Regions from separate parts of the Glycocaulis alkaliphilus genome, predicted to be linked through region 1. Evidence: predicted binding sites of a transcription regulator. Region 1 holds the regulator's gene; the other holds the start of a gene.
The links. Region 1 encodes LexA, which represses DNA repair genes until DNA is damaged. Its sites were predicted from a motif close to ATGTTCCNCTTGTGTTCC; they were not measured.
Positions count from the first base shown of each region.

Region 2: the regulator LexA is predicted to act here: its motif matches at 1,875-1,892, upstream of recA (recombinase RecA).

Region 1 is NZ_CP018911.1:1,816,708-1,820,916, forward strand. It holds gene trpD (anthranilate phosphoribosyltransferase) at 1-583, shown strand, start outside; gene trpC (indole-3-glycerol phosphate synthase TrpC) at 596-1,390, shown strand; gene lexA (transcriptional repressor LexA) at 1,488-2,159, shown strand; gene X907_RS08670 (ComEC/Rec2 family competence protein) at 2,187-4,209, opposite strand, start outside.
Region 2 is NZ_CP018911.1:2,117,089-2,121,297, forward strand. It holds gene alaS (alanine--tRNA ligase) at 1-589, opposite strand, end outside; gene recA (recombinase RecA) at 706-1,794, opposite strand; gene X907_RS10045 (ATP-binding protein) at 1,913-3,760, opposite strand.

The DNA.
Region 1 (4,209 bases):
GGCCGGTGTCGCCTTCCTGTTCGCCCAGGCCCATCACGGCGCCGTGCGCCACGTGGCCCCTGCCCGCAAGACGCTGGGGGTGCGCACCGTGTTCAACCTGCTGGGTCCGCTATCAAACCCTGCGGGCACACGCCGCCAGCTTCTGGGTGTGTTCGACCAGCGCTGGCTTGTGCCCATGGCCGAGGCCTTGCGCGATCTGGGCGCCGAGCGTGCGTGGATCGTCCACGGCGAAGACGGTCTGGATGAGATCACCACAACCGGCGCCACCCATATCGCCAGCCTGGAGGCCGATGGCAGCGTGCGCGAGTTCACCGTCACGCCTGAAGATGCCGGATTGCCCCGCGCGAGCCTTGATGATCTCAAGGGCGGGGAACCGGCCGAGAATGCCGCCGCGCTGCACCGCCTGCTGGACGGCGAGCGTGGCGCATACCGCGACATTGTCCTGTTCAATGCCAGCGCGGCACTGGTGCTTGCGGGCAAGGCTGATGGCCTGAAAGACGGCGTGGCGCTGGCAGCAGCCGCCATTGATGACGGGCGGGCCGCCGGAACGCTCAATAAGCTTGTACATATTACAAACACCTGAGGAGCGCCCGCGATGAGCGACACGCTGGAGCGTATTGGCATCTACAAGCGCGCGGAGACCGCGCGCCGCAAGGCAGCTCTCAGCTATGCCGACATCTGCGCAAAGGCGCGCGCTGCCTCACCTGTGCGCGGTTTTTTCAGGCAGCTGCAAACCCGGCAAGCCGCCGACGGACTGGCGCTGATTGCGGAGATCAAGAAGGCAAGCCCCTCCAAAGGCCTGATCCGCGCCGACTTTGACCCTCCCGCGCTCGCCCGCGCCTATGAGGACGGGGGCGCAGCCTGCCTCTCCATCCTCACTGACACGGAAAGCTTTGAAGGAGCCGACAGCCATCTTGTCGAGGCGCGCGCCGCCGTCTCCCTGCCCGTATTGCGCAAGGACTTCCTCTATGACCCCTGGCAGGTCGTAGAGGCCCGCGCTCTGGGCGCAGACTGCATTCTGGTCATCATGGCAGCCGTGGACGACACGCTGGCCGCCGATCTGGTGGCCGAGGCTGCACGCTGGGACATGGATGCCCTTATCGAGGTGCATGACCGGGCGGAGCTGGACCGGGCCCTCGCCCTGCCCTCGCCGCTCATTGGTATCAATAACCGCAATCTGCGCACCTTCGATGTGACGCTCGATACGTTCGAGGCGCTCAGCGCGCATGTCCCCGAGGACCGCTTTCTCGTCGCCGAGAGCGGCATTTTCTCCTTCGATGACGCTGAGCGGGTGCGTAAGTCCGGCGCCAAAGCGCTTCTGGTCGGCGAAAGCCTCATGCGCCAGAATGATGTAACGTCAGCGGTGAAAGACCTGATGAAGTTCGCGTGAGACCCCGTATTCCGCTTGACCAGCCGCCGGAACAGGCATAGAACAAAACATGGCCTTTCTGGCTTTGTTCCCGCTGCGCCTGGAGATCAGACCCCTCATGCTGACCCGCAAACAACACGAGCTTCTGCTCTTCATTCACAAGCGCCTCTCTGAAGACGGCGTTTCCCCGTCCTTTGACGAGATGAAGGAAGCGCTTCAGCTGGCTTCAAAGTCCGGTGTTCACCGCCTCGTCAGCGCGCTGGAGGAGCGTGGCTTCATTCGGCGTCTGGCCCACCGGGCCCGGGCGCTCGAAGTGCTCAAGCTCCCGGATGCCTCCGCACCGCGCGCAAGCGCCGCAGATAATGTCGTCAGCGGCAATTTTGCCCGCCGTGAAGTCGAGACGGATTCGGTGGATGTGCCGCTTCTGGGCAAGATCGCGGCTGGTGTGCCCATCGAAGCCATCCAGCACGAAACCGAGCGTTTCGGCGTGCCGTCCCAAATGGTCTCGTCGGGTGAACATTTCGCGCTCGAGGTCGAGGGCGATTCCATGATCGAGGCCGGTATTCTGGATGGCGATTACGTCATTATCCGGCGCGGAGACACGGCCAATAATGGCGAGATTGTCGTTGCGCTGGTGGATAATGAGGAAGCCACGCTCAAGCGCATCCGCCGCAAGGGCGGGTCGATTGCTCTTGAAGCGGCCAACCCGGCCTATGAGACCCGTATTTTCGGGCCCGACCGGGTGCAGGTTCAGGGTCGTCTGGTGGGGCTGATCCGCCGCTATCACTGATCCGGGAGTCCGGGCGGCGGCGGACAGTCAGCTGCCCCGCTCCCGCCCCCAGACACGGGCCGCACTGCCATCATTGGCGCCGCGCAGGCGGATTATGCGGCCATCTCTGACCCAGAACTCGGCACTGCCCAGCTCTGCCCGCGCCGCATCATCGAGAACAGGCACCGCGCAGCGGCGCTTCTGCCAGGCGCTTACCGTGCCGCGCGCGACCACCAGGTCTGCGCGTACGCAGTCTTCCTCCAGCGAGGCGGGATGCTCGCTGACCGCTACGCGCAGCCCCTCGGCCGTGACGACAAGGCAGCCCAGCGGATCGCACGCGTAATCCCCGCGCGGCGCGGCGCTTAGCCCTGTTCCTGCGCGCTGCAGGAGAACGCCTGTCTCGAACCGGCCCCGGCGGCGGTCGCTGACCTGCCAGTCTCCAGGTTCACCGGACTCAGCTGAAAGGCTGCGCGAAACGAGTACGCCCGACGAGGTGATCATCATGTCGGGCGGCGATTGCAGTGCCCACAGGCCAAGCGCCCCGGCAGCAAAAGGGACACCCGCCACTCGCACCAGCCCGCGCCCCAGCGTCGCCAGGGCAAACCCGGTCGCATAAAGGCCAAGCACGATCCCGCCCGGTGCCAGCGCCGGCATGGCCGCGCCGGGCAGCGAGGATGTCCACGTGGCGATGGCAAGAACGATGTCCATGCCCGCCGCGCTCACCAGGAGCGGCAGCCCTTCCAGCCCGAAGGGAGCCAGCAATAGCCCCACGACACCCGCCGGCATGACCCAGAAGCTGAAGACCGGCATGGCCAGAAGGTTTGCGCCAAACCCGTAGGCTGCCATGCGCTGGAAGTGGAAGGCGGCAAAAAGCCCGGTCGCGCTGCCCGCCACCAGGCTGGTAACGGCAAGGCCTGTAAACGCGGCCTGTACCCGCGCAAACCAGCCATAGTCGGCCATATCGCGTGTCATCCGCCATCTCTGCCAGGCTTCATAGACGGCGATCAGCGCGGCGGTGGCGGCGAAGCTCATCTGGAAACCCGGCTCGATCACGCTTTGCGGGCTGAATGCGATGATGATGAGTGCGGCCAGAGCAAGCGACTGAAACGACACCGCTCTTCGCCCTATCAATATCGCCGTGAACATGACCGCAGCCATGACGAAGGCACGCTGGGTGGAGATCGCCCCGCCAGACAGCAGCAGATAGCCAAGGGCGGCGAGCAGTGCGATCAGCGCGGCAGGCTTTCGCGGGTCATGCGCGCGGGCGAAGGGCTCAATCGAGGCGATGAGCCAGCGCGCCGCGAAATAGATACCGCCCGCCAGCAATGCCATATGCATCCCCGATATGGCCAGCAAATGGCCAAGCCCGGATAGCCTGAGCGCCTCCGCATGGGCCTCGGTAACGCCTGAGCGCTCCCCGGTCAGCAGCGCGGCAATGACCGGTCCGGAGTTCGGCCCGGCAGCATCGGAAATGCGCTGCGCCAGCCGCCAGCGCCATCCCAGAAATGCCCGCTCGCTCTCATCGCCGGCAATCTCTTCCGGCTGAGGCTGTGAGATGGAAAAGCCGGCAAGCGCCACCCGCTGATACCAGGCCGCCCGCGCACCGTCATAGCCACCCGCCGCCGCAGGCCCACGCGGATGGGACAGGACAGCATTGATACGTATGCCGTCGCCGGGGGTCAGGGTTTCGGTGTTGATCCGCAAGCGCACCCGGAACGGCGCCACATCGGCGCGCTCCAGCGTCTGTACGCGCAGCAGCACGCGCCCCGACCGGCCTCTGCGTTCGATGCGCTCCACCCAGCCTGTAACCGTGCGGGCTCGGTCACTGACCTCGATCACGGGCGGCGCAAGCGAGAGCGTCCTGCCCTGAACATGGGCATGCCCGGCCAGCGCACAGGCGCTCAGCACGATCGCTGCCATCAGGGACGGCTTGGCGGTGAAAAGCGGGACGGCCAGAACGCAGGCAAAAGCGGCAAGCCAGAAAACCGGGATCAGCACGCTGCCAGGCTCTGCCGGAACCGAAAGATAGACTGCCGCACCCAGCCCCGCGGCCAGCGGCGCCCACAAGATC
Region 2 (4,209 bases), 300 kb from region 1:
GGTCGCCATCCTCGTCCGGGCTACCCGGAGGGCCGCCGGGAATGTGCTCGCCATGGTCAAAGAAAATCTCAGAGCACGGACCGCACGGGCCGGTATCGCCCATCATCCAGAAATTGTCAGACGTGGCGATGCGGATGATGCGATCATCCGGCAGGCTGGCTATTTTCTTCCAGAGCGCGGCCGCGTCATCATCCTCGGCATAGACCGTGACGAGGAGCTTGTCCTTGGGGAGCGCGAAGTCCTTCGTTACCAGCGTCCAGGCATGGTGGATCGCCTCTTCCTTGAAATAGTCGCCGAAGGAGAAATTCCCCAGCATTTCAAAGAAGGTGTGGTGGCGCGCCGTATAGCCCACATTATCAAGATCGTTGTGCTTGCCGCCTGCGCGTACGCATTTCTGCGAGGAGACGGCGCGCGGATTGGCGCGCTTTTCAGCGCCAGTAAACACGTTCTTGAACTGGACCATGCCCGCATTGGTGAAAAGCAGGGTCGGGTCATCCTTGGGCACGAGCGGGCTGGAGGCCACCACTTCATGGCCGTTCCCTTCAAAATAGCCAAGGAACTGGGCACGTATGTCGCGCAAGCGCGTCATGGCAGTCTCCGCTCATCTGCAAAATTTCACTTACCGTTGCGCACATATACGAACGGGCGCCCGGCTTAGCCAAGCGCCCGCTGCAATGCAATGCGGTTAAGAGCTGCGAAGACGCCCTACCCGGCCGCTTCCGCCGCATCATCCAGATCATCATCCTCGCCCGGACCAACCAGCATTTCCTCGGCAATGAGGCCGGCATTGGCACGGATCTGGTTCTCGATCTTCTCCGAAATCTCCGGGTGATCGAGCAGGAATTTGCGGGCGTTTTCGCGGCCCTGACCGATGCGCTCGGAGTCATGCGAGTACCATGAGCCGGATTTTTCGATGATCCCGGCCTTCACGCCCAGATCAATCACCTCGCCCATGCGCGAAATGCCTTCGCCATAGAGAATATCGAACTCCACCTCGCGGAAGGGCGGCGCCACCTTGTTCTTGACCACTTTCACGCGCGTCTGGTTACCGATCACCTCGTCACGGTCCTTGATCGCGCCGATGCGGCGAATATCGAGGCGGACCGAGGAATAGAATTTCAGCGCATTACCGCCGGTCGTCGTTTCCGGATTGCCAAACATCACGCCGATCTTCATGCGGATCTGGTTGATGAAGATGACAAGACAGTTGGACTTGGAGATGGAGCCGGTGAGCTTGCGCAGCGCCTGGCTCATCAGACGGGCCTGAAGGCCCGGCAGGCTGTCGCCCATATCGCCTTCCAGCTCGGCACGCGGCGTCAGCGCAGCGACAGAGTCGATCACCAGCACATCAATGGCGCCAGAACGCACCAGCGTGTCGGTAATTTCCAGCGACTGCTCACCCGTATCAGGCTGGGAGACCAGCAACTCACCCACATCCACGCCCAGCTTGCGGGCATAGACCGGATCGAGCGCATGTTCCGCGTCAACGAAGGCGCACACGCCGCCGCGCTTTTGCGCCTCGGCAATGCAGTGCAGGGCCAGCGTCGTTTTGCCCGAGCTTTCAGGGCCGTAAATCTCGACGATCCGCCCTTTGGGCAGGCCGCCAACGCCCAGCGCAATGTCCAGCCCCAGCGAGCCGGTGGACACCGCCTCGATATTCTGGTTCGGGCGGGCACCGAGCTTCATGACTGAGCCCTTGCCGAACTGGCGGTCGATCTGCGTGAGTGCGGCTTCGAGTGCCTTGGACTTGTCCATATCGGTGTCTTTCACCAGTCGGATTGCGGAAGATGCCATCGGTTCGGTTCCCTTATTTCACGCATCGCCCGGATCGGCAATTGCGCTGCGTTGAGGGAATCTGTACCGGATTTGTTCACAGAACACAAGCGGAACATTTACGCGCGACGAACACGTCCTACCGCCCCAACTCGTCCTTCACGCGCTGGGCCAGCGCCTCCAGGCTGAAGGGCTTGGGCAGGAAGGAAATATCGAGATCCGCCGACAGGGTGTGCGAGAAATGCTCCTCGGCATAGCCCGAAATGAAGATCACGCGCGCATTGCCGAGATACTGGGTAGCGGCTTTCAGTAGCCCCGGACCGTCCAGCCCCGGCATAACCACGTCGGAGATGATGAGATCAAACTCGCCGGGGCGCTCCTCGAGAATCGCGAGAGCCTCTTCGCCATCCTCGGCCTGTTCCACCTCATAGCCGCGCTTTTTCAGCGTCGCCGCCGTAATGGTGCGTACCGGCGCTTCATCCTCCACCAGCAGGATTCGCCCGCGCCCGGCGAGGTCTGCAGGCTTGCGCTGCACCGGCACTTCAGCCTTGCGCGCTTCGGTCTTTGCGATCTCCTCGGCATCGGGCGTGTGGCCGGGCAGATAGATCGAGAAGGTCGTGCCCTCACCGGGCTTCGAACGCGCAAACAGGAAGCCGCCGGACTGCTTGACGATGCCATAGACCGTCGCAAGGCCGAGGCCCGTGCCCTTGCCGGGCTCCTTGGTCGTGAAGAACGGCTCGAAGATTTTCTCCAGCGTGGCCTCATCCATGCCGGAGCCTTCGTCGGCGACGTGAATGGCCGCCCATGGCCCGTCCTTGACGTCCGGCGCGCCAGCCGCGCGCACGATGGTGGCATCAACGCCTTCGGTGGAGATGGTCAGCGTGCCGCGCCCCTTGGCTGCCATCGCGTCGCGCGCATTGGTGGCAAGGTTCATCAGCGCGTTGGCAAGCTCGTCCTTGTCAATGCGTACCAACGGCACATCCCGGCCATGACGCACTTCCACGCGCACCCATTCTTCCACGCTCTGGCGCACCAGGTGTACGGTATCGGCGAGCGTCTCGGTCAGATCGACAGTCTCGACGCGCAGGGTCTGCTTGCGGGCAAAGGCGAGCAGGTGCTTGATCCGGCCTGCCGCCTGCGCCACCACGCCATTGATGTTCTGCAGGTCCGGATAGGTCGGGTCCCCTACCGGATGGCGCAGCAGCAGATTGTCAGTATTCAGCCGGATCGCGGTCAGGAAATTGTTGAAGTCGTGCGCCACGCGCGCCACCAGCTCACCGACCGCTTTGAGCTTTTGGGCCTGCGCATACTGGCCTTCCAGCTCGCGCAAAGCCGTGATGTCCACCAGATAGGCCGCCCGCTTGCCCGAACGCGCCGGCGACAGGAAGAGATGCACGTCGCGCAAGCCGTCCGACGATTTCAGCTTGAGCGCCACCGGCTCGCTGCGCCCGGACATGGCCGCAGCAAAGGCCGCCTCCGCACTGTCTCCGAGGCTCCAGTCGAACAGGCTTTCAAATGCCTTGCCCGGCAGCGCCGCGCCGCCCGACAGCTGCACCAGGGCCGGATTGGCATCCTCGATGATCGAGCGGGCCGGGTCGGCGCCGTCAAGGCGCGCCACGCCAAACGGCGCGCTGGCAAACATGTCATCGAAGGTCCGTCCAGTACGCCCGCCGGTGTGCTGGGCAATCATCTGGGCGACGCCGGGGGGCGTGCCTGCCGCCGTCAGCCCGTAAACCACGGCGCGCGCGCGCACAGGGCGCCCCTCATCCCATTCAACGGCGAGGGTAATCGGGCTTTCAACACCTTCGCGAGCCAGCAGCCGCGCATCAAGGCGCACAACGCCCTTCTCGCCGCGGGTTTTCAGGAAGCCCTTGGCCATGTCACCGGCCAGGAAGTCTTTCACCTTCAGGGCCTGCCCCTCAGGCACATCCAGCCAGGAGCGCAAGGTCGCATTGGCGGCCAGCACACGGCCCTCGCCATCGGCCATGAACAGGCCCACCGGCGCATGCTCGGCCCAGTCCGGCGTTCCGGCTTCAGCTTCCAGCGTGTCGCCTGCGCGCACTTCGGTGAAGCGCCACAGCGCGCCGCCCTGCGGCACCGGATCAATGGAAACGCTATACACGCCGCCACCGGACTCTCCGAGCGCGGTAAGGGTTTCACGGGCGGCCTCGCCCGATGCGGCTGCGCGCGACAGACGGTAGAGCGCGCCGCCCGAACTGCCCGGCCACAAACGGTCCGGCGCTGGCAGGGCAATGCCTGCCGTCAGCGGCATCACGGTCTTTGCCAGCTTCTGGTAGGCGTTATTGGCCCAGATCGCCCGCCCACGCACATCGGTGATGAGTATCGGTTCGCCAGCCGCATCAATGGCGGCACTGACCAGCGCATCAGCCTTGGGCCGGACCGCAGGCTCAATGCGCAGCGAGCGCGCAGCGCTCT